Regions from separate parts of the Streptomyces sp. NEAU-W12 genome, predicted to be linked through region 2. Evidence: predicted binding sites of a transcription regulator. Region 2 holds the regulator's gene; the other holds the start of a gene.

Region 1 (4,765 bases), on a different contig from region 2:
CGACACCTTGCCGTCCAGCGAGGTCACGCGACGGCCGTCGGAGAACAGCAGACCCACCCGGAGCCCGGACTGCCGCGGCGCGTCCGCGCCCTGGCGGCGGACGCTGCGGAAGACCGCCAGGTGCAGGGTGACCGACCGCGGCCATACGGACCATCCCGTCAGCAGCACCCTGGTCTCCGGACCGGCACCGACGACTTCCAGCTGCGGCACCCGCGCGGGTGCGAACCGGTCGACGGGCGGCGCGTACCGTCCCTCGTCCTCTCCGGGCGGTCGTAAGCTCGCCAACACGGCCCGCTCACCGGCCGGTTCCTCCGGCAGCACAAGATCATCGAAGAATCCCATGCGCCGAGCGTGGCACAGGGCACTGACATCGGTACCGGCGTCGGCACCGACTGCGAGCACGGGCACAGCACGGAGGCCCGGCGCCGCTGGGCAGCGGTGCCGGGCCTTCGTGTCTGCTCCGGGCGTCGGTCACCGACGTCCGTGACGAGCGATTCGCTCAGTGGGAGTGGCCGTGGCTGTGACCACCGGCGGCCGGCTCCTCCTCTTCCTTCTTCTCGACGACCAGGGTCTCGGTCGTCAGGAGGAGGGAGGCGATGGAGGCGGCGTTCTCCAGGGCGGAGCGGGTGACCTTGACCGGGTCGATGACGCCGGCCTTGACCAGGTCGCCGTACTCGCCGGTGGCGGCGTTGAAGCCGTTGCCCTTCTCGAGCTCGGCGACCTTGGAGGTGATGACGTAGCCCTCGAGGCCGGCGTTCTCGGCGATCCAGCGCAGGGGCTCGACGGCGGCGCGGCGGACGACCGCGACACCGGTGGCCTCGTCGCCGGTCTTGCCGAGGTTGCCCTCGAGGACCTTGACGGCGTGGACGAGCGCGGAGCCACCACCGGAGACGATGCCCTCCTCGACCGCGGCGCGGGTCGCGGAGATGGCGTCCTCCAGACGGTGCTTCTTCTCCTTCAGCTCCACCTCGGTGGCGGCGCCGACCTTGATGACGCACACGCCGCCGGCCAGCTTCGCGAGGCGCTCCTGGAGCTTCTCGCGGTCCCAGTCGGAGTCCGTGGACTCGATCTCGGCCTTGATCTGGCCGACGCGACCGGTCACGTCCTCCTTCTTGCCGCCGCCGTCGACGATCGTGGTGTCGTCCTTGGTGACGGTGACGCGGCGGGCGGAGCCCAGCACGTCCAGGCCGACCTGGTCGAGCTTGAGGCCGACCTCCTCGGAGACGACCGTGGCGCCGGTGAGGACGGCCATGTCCTGCAGCATCGCCTTGCGGCGGTCACCGAAGCCGGGGGCCTTGACCGCGACGGCGTTGAACGTGCCGCGGATCTTGTTGACGACCAGGGTCGACAGGGCCTCGCCCTCGACGTCCTCGGCGATGATCAGCAGCGGCTTGGAGGAGTTGGCCTGGATGACCTTCTCCAGCAGCGGCAGCAGCTCGGCGATGGAGCCGATCTTGCCCTGCGTGATGAGGATGTACGGGTCGTCCAGGACGGCTTCCATGCGCTCCTGGTCCGTCACGAAGTACGGCGACAGGTAGCCCTTGTCGAAGGCCATGCCCTCGGTGAAGTCCAGCTCCAGACCGAAGGTGTTGGACTCCTCGACGGTGATGACACCGTCCTTGCCGACCTTGTCCATCGCCTCGGCGATGAGCTCGCCGACCTGCTGGTCCTGGGCGGACAGCCCGGCGACGGCGGCGATGTCGGACTTCTCGTCGATCGGGCGGGCCGAGGCGAGCAGGTCCTCGGAGACCGCGGCGACGGCGGCGTCGATGCCCTTCTTCAGGGCGGCCGGGGAGGCGCCGGCGGCGACGTTGCGCAGGCCCTCGCGGACCAGGGCCTGGGCCAGCACGGTGGCGGTGGTCGTACCGTCACCCGCGATGTCGTTGGTCTTGGTCGCCACCTCCTTGACCAGCTGGGCACCGAGGTTCTCGTACGGGTCCTCGACCTCGACCTCGCGGGCGATCGTGACACCGTCGTTGGTGATGGTGGGGGCGCCGAACTTCTTGTCGATGACGACGTTGCGGCCCTTGGGGCCGATCGTCACCTTCACCGTGTCGGCAAGCTTGTTGACGCCGCGCTCAAGGGCGCGACGGGCGTCCTCGTCGAACTTCAGGATCTTCGCCATGGCAGCGGGAGCCCTCTCGGAAATCTGGGGTGAGAAAACACTGCGCCCCGGGCGCCCGGCTCAGTAAGCGTGTCGGGACCAGGGGCGCAGTTCGGAGCAAATCTGCTACGAGGTGACTTACTTCTCGATGATCGCGAGAACGTCGCGGGCCGAGAGGACGAGGTACTCCTCGCCGTTGTACTTCACCTCGGTGCCGCCGTACTTGCTGTAGAGCACGACGTCGCCGACGTTCACGTCGAGTTCGACGCGCTTGCCGTCCTCGATGCGGCCGGGACCGGTGGCCAGGACAACGCCCTCCTGGGGCTTCTCCTTGGCCGTGTCCGGAATGACCAGGCCCGAAGCCGTGGTCTGCTCGGCGTCGAGCGGCTGGACCACAATGCGGTCCTCGAGCGGCTTGATGGCAACCTTGGAGCTGGCGGTCGTCACGATCCGACCTCCCCCTTCGGAGATCTCACGGGGTTAACTGTCTGAGGTGGCGACCAGGTCGATCCGTCGTCGCGGGTGCCGGACCTGCCCGTCGCTGTGTTGGCACTCTCCAGTGGGGAGTGCCAGACCCGAGACTATGGCCGTGATTAGCACTCGGTCAAGCGGAGTGCCAATTCACTGCGTGGCGTCGCCGGATTTCCCGTGGACGTCGACCCGAAAAGCGAACGCGCGTTCGAGTAGCTGCGCCGGGTGCCGCCGCCCCCGGGACCCGCGCTTCGGCCCGAAGAACGGCCCCGTCGCCGGTCCCGAGCTCCACGAGCTCCACGAGCTCCACGAGCTCCACGAGCTCCACGAGCTCCACGAGCTCCACGAGCTCCACGAGCTCCACGAGCTCCACGAGCAGGGGTACCCCCGGACGGGCCGGATCGTGAGCGGGGCCCGTCAGTGACCGCCCGAGGACTCAAGGGCGCCGGACGTAGTCCTCCAACCTCCCGACCTCCAGCCCCCGCTCCTCCAGTTCGCGCAGCAGACGCGTCGTCCGTTCCGCCAGGGTCAGGGCCGGGGTCTCGCCCGCGGGGACGGAGATGATGTCGCCGGGCGTCAGACGGTGCGCGCCACGGGTGTACGTGAGGGTGCCGTCACCCTCCAGGGTGACCCGCCAGAGCACGACCGCCGCGATGCCGCAGTCGCCTGCGGCCCGGAGGGTCGTGGTGTCGTACGTGCCGTAGGGCGGGCGGAACAGGTGGGGGCGGATGCCGAAGCGGGACCCGAGCTTGCGCTGCTGGCCGCAGATCTCGGCGCGCTGACCGGCGTAGGGCAGGCCGCGCAGGGCGGGGTGGTCGAGGGTGTGGTTCTGCAGGCTCGCGCCGACCGAGCGCAGCCGGGCGAAGTGGCCGTAGCCGGGCCCCACCACGCTGTCCGTGAGGAACATGCTGACGGGGAGGCGGCGGCCGCGTACGAGGTCGATGAAGCGGGGGTCGCGCTCGGCGCCGTCGTCGTAGGTCAGGAAGACGACCTTGTCCCGGGTCGGGACGTGGTCGACGACGGGCGGGAGGCGGTCCGCCCCGCCACGGCCGGGCGAGGGGCCCGCACCGTCGCCCGCCCCCGCCTCGGCCTCCCCGGGCCCGGCGCCTTTCCCCGCCCCCGCCCCGGCGCCTTTCCCCGCCCCGGCCCCCGCGACCGCGTCCGCCCCCTGAACGGCCGGACCCGCACCCGCCCGGCCTCCGGAAGTGCCCCACCCTGCCAGCACCACCGGGAGGGCGAGACCCGCCACCAGGAGAACCGCCACGGCCGCCCTCTGCCGGATCGGACGGGCCGGCCCGGCAGAACGGGTCGGCCGGATCGAACACACGGGCCGGATCCGCCGGATCCGCCGAACGAGGCCGGCCGCCCGCATGCGGCCGGTCGTCCGCGCCGGGCCGGCCGTCCGCGCCGGGCCGGTCACAGGTAGTCCTCCAGGCGCCCCACCGCGTACCCCTCGGCCGTGACCTTGTCCAGGAAGCGGCGGATCATGTCGGGCATGGTGCCCTTCCAGTCGCCGCGGCCCCGGAAGTGGGAGAGGACGATGTCGCCGGGGTGCAGCTCCCTGTCCCACTCGCGGTACTCCCAGCGGTCGACGAAGACCTCCTCGTTCCACAGCGGGGCGTACTCGATGCCGCAGGACTTCGCCGCGCGCAGGGTGTCCTTGTTGTAGTTGCCGAACGGCGGGCGGAAGAGGACGGGGCGTTCGCCGTACCGCTTCTCGATGACGTCCTGCATGCCGCAGATCTCGCGCTTCTGGCGGGTGTAGGACAGGCCGGGCAGGTACGGGTGGTTCAGGGTGTGGTTGTGCAGGCCGACGCCCCTGTCCCGCATCTTCTCGAAGTAGCCGTAGTCCTCCTTGATCACGTAGTCGCTGAGGAACGCGGTGTACGGGATCTTCAGTTCGCTCATCATGCGCAGGAACGCGGGGTCCTTCTCGGCACCGTCGTCGATGGTGAGGAAGACGACCTTCTCCTCGGTGGGGACGGTGGTGAAGACCGGGGGGAGGTCCAGTTCCCGGTGACCGTCGACCTCGAAGCCCTTGCGGGTGGAGATCCGGGGTTTCTCCCGGGGCGCGGGCGGGGCGGTCAGGGGCACCCGCTCGAGCCCCCAGCTCTTCGCGGCGGCCGCGCGCGCGGCGTGCGCGGCGCGCAGTGTGGTGGCGTAGGAGTCGAGCGCACGGGCCGGGGGCGC
Region 2 (4,765 bases):
AGCGGTCGATCCACGCCGCCGGCAGGGTTCCCGCGTACCTCGTCACCGACCCGGTCACGGAGCACCGCGTCCTGCTCACGATGCCGGTCGGGGAGGGCGACGCAGCTGACCACAAGGCGCAGCTGACCACAAGGCACGGATGAAGCTGGACTTCGGTGGTCGGCTGCCGCTCGACATGCCGGGCATCGGCCTGGACACCAGTGAACTCGGCAGCTTCCAGGGCGTCAGGCCCCACCGCTTTCCGTGACGAAGTCGATCAGCTCCTCGACCCTGCCCAGGAGCTCCGGCTCCAGATCCCTGTAGGACCGCACCCGTCCCAGAACGTGCTGCCAGGCCACCCCCGTGTTCTCCGGCCAGCCCAGCGCCCGGCACACCCCCGTCTTCCAGTCCTGGCCGCGCGGGACGCGGGGCCACGCCCCGATACCCAGGGACGACGGCTTCACCGCCTCCCAGATGTCGATGTAGGGGTGGCCCACCACCAGGGCGTGCTCACTGGTGACCGCCTCGGCGATGCGCGACTCCTTCGAACCCGGCACCAGGTGGTCCACCAGGACCCCCAGCCGCGCGTCCGGGCCCGGACCGAACTCCTCGACGATCGCCGGGAGGTCGTCGACGCCCTCCAGGTACTCCACGACCACGCCCTCGACGCGCAGGTCGTCGCCCCACACCCGCTCGACCAGTTCGGCGTCGTGGCGCCCCTCGACGTAGATGCGCCCGGCGCGTGCCACGCGCGCGCGTGCGCCCGGGACGGCCACCGAACCGGACGCCGTACGGGTCGGACGCGGCGGACCGGCGGCCGGCCGCACCAGCGTCACCACGCGTCCCTCCAGGAGGAACCCGCGCGGCTCCAGCGGGAACACCCGGTGCTTGCCGAAGCGGTCCTCCAGGGTCACCGTGCCCGCCTCGCAGCGGATCACCGCGCCGCAGAATCCGCTGCCGGGCTCCTCCACCACCAGACCGGGCCCGGCCGGCACCTCGGGGACGGGCCGGGACTTCTTCCACCCGGGGGTCAGGTCAGGAGAGTACTGGCGCATTCTGATGACGATAGGAGAAGCCGGCCCCCGTTCGGCCGAGGATTCAGCACGACACGCCGAAGCGGACCGCGAGAGCGTCGCGCTGGGCCCGTACGAACGCCGCGTCCACCGCCGCGCCGTGGCCGGGAACGTACACCGCGTCCTCGCCGCCCAGGGCCAGCAGCCGGTCCAGGGCGCCCGGCCACTGCGACGGGACGGCGTCGGGGCCCGCCTGCGGTTCGCCGGACTCCTCCACCAGGTCGCCGCAGAACACCACCCGTGGTTCGCCGGTGACCAGCACCGCGAGATCGTGCGCCGTGTGCCCCGGTCCCACGTTCGCGAGCAGCGCCCGCCGTCCGCCGCCCAGGCCGAGCGTCCACTCGCCGGACACCGTGTGCCGGGGACGGACCAGCGCGTCCACCGCCTCCCCGGCCTCCCGCGCGTCCAGACCGTGGCGCTCCGCGTCCGTGAGCAGTTCCTCGCGCCCCCGCGCCAGCACCGTGTCCAGCCCCACCGCGCCGAACACCTCCGCGCCCGCGAACACCGCCGCCCCCAGCACGTGGTCGAAGTGGGGGTGGGTGAGCGCGAGATGCGTCACACGCCGCCCGGCGAGCGACTGCGCCCCGGCCCGCAGCCGCGCGCCCTCGCGCAGGGACGAACCGGCGTCCACGAGCAGCACCGCGTCCGCGCCGACGACGAGGCCCACCGTGCAGTCCCACACCGGGAGCCGGCACCGCCCCACCCCCGGCGCCAGCCCTTCCCATCCCGCCTCTTCCCACGCCACCGTCATACCGCGACGCTAACGGCCCACGGCTTTCGCGGCGCGTCCGCGCGGGACCGGCCTTGCCCGGGGAGTACCCCCCGGTCGTACACTGGGCGGGGAGTCTGGCACTCGCGTGCGAAGAGTGCCAGGGCATCCGGGAAACGGACCGGGCGGACGGCTTTTGGAGGTGTGCGTGATGCTCAGTGAACGCAGGCTCCAGGTGCTGCGCGCCATCGTCCAGGACTACGTCGGCACCGAGGAGCCCGTCGGCTCCAAGGCCCTCACCGAGCGGCACAACCTGGGCGTCTCCCCGGCCACCGTGCGCAACGACATGGCGGCCCTGGAGGACGAGGGCTTCATCGCCCAGCCGCACACCAGCGCCGGGCGCATCCCCACCGACAAGGGCTACCGGCTCTTCGTGGACAAGCTCGCCGGCGTCAAACCGATGACCGCGCCCGAGCGGCGCGCCATCCAGAACTTCCTCGAGGGCGCCGTCGACCTGGACGACGTCGTGGCCCGCACGGTGCGGCTGCTCGCGCAGCTCACCCGGCAGGTCGCCGTCGTGCAGTACCCGTCGCTGACCCGCTCGACCGTGCGGCACGTGGAACTGCTCCCGCTGGCGCCCGCGCGCGCCATGCTGGTGCTGATCACGGACACCGGACGGGTCGAGCAGCGCATGGTCGACTGCCCGGCGCCGGTCGGCGAGGCGTCCCTGGCGGATCTGCGGGCCCGGCTCAACAGCCGTGTCGCGGGCCGCCGTTTCACCGATGTACCGTCCCTCGTCGAGGACCTCCCGGAGGCCTTCGACCCCGAGGAACGCGGTACGGTCTCGACCGTGCTCTCCACCCTCCTGGAGACGCTGGTCGAGGAGAACGAGGAGCGGTTGATGATCGGCGGCACCGCCAATCTGACCCGCTTCGGGCACGATTTCCCCTTGGTGATCCGGCCTGTCCTGGAGGCGCTCGAGGAGCAGGTCGTGCTTCTCAAGCTGCTCGGAGAGGCGAAGGATCCGGGCGTGACCGTCCGTATCGGTCATGAGAACGCCCATGAGGGACTCAACTCCACGTCCGTCGTGTCGGTGGGCTACGGTTCGGGCGGCGAGGCGGTTGCCAAGCTCGGCGTGGTCGGACCGACCCGCATGGATTACCCGGGAACGATGGGAGCGGTACGCGCAGTGGCACGGTACGTCGGACAGATCCTGGCGGAGTCGTAAGTGGCCACCGACTATTACGCCGTACTCGGCGTGCGCCGGGACGCGTCGCAGGAAGAGATCAAGAAGGCCTTCCGGCGACTCGCCCGCGAGCTGCATCCGGACGTCAACCCGGATCCGAAGACCCAGGAGCGGTTCAAGGAGATCAACGCCGCCTACGAGGTCCTGTCGGATCCGCAGAAGAAGCAGGTCTACGACCTCGGCGGCGACCCGCTCCAACAGGCCGGAGCAGGCGGCGGCGCGGGCGGCTTCGGGGCGGGCGGCTTCGGGAACTTCTCCGACATCATGGACGCGTTCTTCGGCACGGCGTCGCAGCGCGGTCCGCGCTCGCGCACCCGCCGCGGCCAGGACGCGATGATCCGCCTCGAGGTCGAGCTGGACGAGGCCGCGTTCGGCACCACCAAGGACATCCAGGTCGACACGGCGGTCGTCTGCACCACGTGCAGCGGTGAGGGCGCGGCGCCGGGCACCACGGCGCAGACCTGTGACATGTGCCGCGGCCGGGGCGAGGTCTCGCAGGTCACCCGGTCCTTCCTGGGCCAGGTCATGACCTCGCGCCCCTGCCCGCAGTGCCAGGGCTTCGGCACCGTCGTCCCGAACCCGTGCCCCGAGTGCGCGGGCGACGGCCGGATCCGCTCCCGCCGCACCCTGACGGTGAAGATCCCGGCCGGTGTGGACAACGGGACCCGGATCCAGCTGGCGGGCGAGGGCGAGGTCGGCCCCGGCGGCGGTCCCGCCGGCGACCTGTACGTCGAGATCCACGAGCTGCCGCACGCCATGTTCCAGCGGCGCGGCGACGACCTGCACTGCACGGTCACCCTCCCGATGACGGCGGCCGCCCTCGGCACCAAGGTGCCGCTGGAGACGCTGGACGGCATGGAGGAGGTCGACATCCGGCCCGGCACCCAGTCCGGCCAGTCGATCCCGCTGCACGGCCGGGGCGTCACGCACCTGCGGGGCGGCGGCCGGGGCGACCTCATCGTGCACGTCGAGGTGCAGACCCCGGGCAAGCTCGACCCCGAACAGGAGCGCCTGCTGCGCGAACTCGCCAAGCTCCGCGGCGAGGAGCGCCCGCTGGGCCAGTTCCAGCCGGGCCAGCAGGGCCTGTTCTCCCGGCTGAAGGACGCCTTCAACGGGCGCTGACGGGCGCTTTCCCGCGGGGACCGGACGAGGTCCCCGCGGTGCCCCCGGAAGCGGGCCGCGCCAGGGGCGCGATCGGCTCCGGAGCCGTTTCGGACCCACTCGCGACCCGCTCCCGATCCGGTGGTGGTCCGTCCCCGATCGAATTCGGAGATGCCCGAAGGACGTGGCAACATGCCGTCATGTCCTTGGCCCTCACCGACCTCCTCCGGCACCCCGTGGTGCAGGCCCCGATGGCGGGCGGAGTCGCCGTGCCGCAGCTCGCCGCGGCCGTGTCCGAGGCGGGCGGGCTCGGGTTCCTGGCCGCCGGGTACAAGACCGCGGACGGGATGTACCAGGAGATCAAACAGCTGCGCGGGCTGACCGGGTTCCCCTTCGGCGTCAACGTCTTCATGCCCCAGCCCGAGACCCCCGACCCCGCCGCCGTCGGCGTCTACGCCCATCAGCTGGCCGGTGAGGCCTCCTGGTACTCCACCGGGCTGGGCGACCCCGACGACGGCCGCGACGACGGCTACGACGCCAAACTCGCCGTCCTGCTCGACAACCCGGTGCCGGTGGTGTCGTTCCACTTCGGCGTGCCCGCCCGGGACGTCCTGGACGCCCTGCGCCGCGCCGGCACGTTCACGCTGGCCACCGCCA

The links. The regulator HrcA, encoded in region 2, represses chaperone genes, less so after heat shock. The targets are predictions, from matches to a motif close to TTNGCACTCNGNNNNNCNGAGTGCNAA.
Region 1: a site for HrcA is predicted at 2,698-2,724, ahead of groES (co-chaperone GroES). Genes of this name have one in related genera too.

Annotation. Positions count from the first base shown of each region.
Region 1 is NZ_JAPJDM010000019.1:173,574-178,338, reverse strand. It holds gene ORI94_RS23920 (ankyrin repeat domain-containing protein) at 1-342, opposite strand, end outside; gene groL (chaperonin GroEL) at 500-2,125, opposite strand; gene groES (co-chaperone GroES) at 2,243-2,551, opposite strand; gene ORI94_RS23905 (polysaccharide deacetylase family protein) at 3,012-3,839, opposite strand; gene ORI94_RS23900 (polysaccharide deacetylase family protein) at 3,992-4,765, opposite strand, start outside.
Region 2 is NZ_JAPJDM010000013.1:131,735-136,499, forward strand. It holds gene ORI94_RS35340 (hypothetical protein) at 1-143, shown strand, start outside; gene ORI94_RS18320 (DUF3097 domain-containing protein) at 225-1,034, opposite strand; gene ORI94_RS18325 (MBL fold metallo-hydrolase) at 1,078-1,803, opposite strand; gene hrcA (heat-inducible transcriptional repressor HrcA) at 1,973-2,989, shown strand; gene dnaJ (molecular chaperone DnaJ) at 2,990-4,129, shown strand; gene ORI94_RS18340 (nitronate monooxygenase) at 4,309-4,765, shown strand, end outside.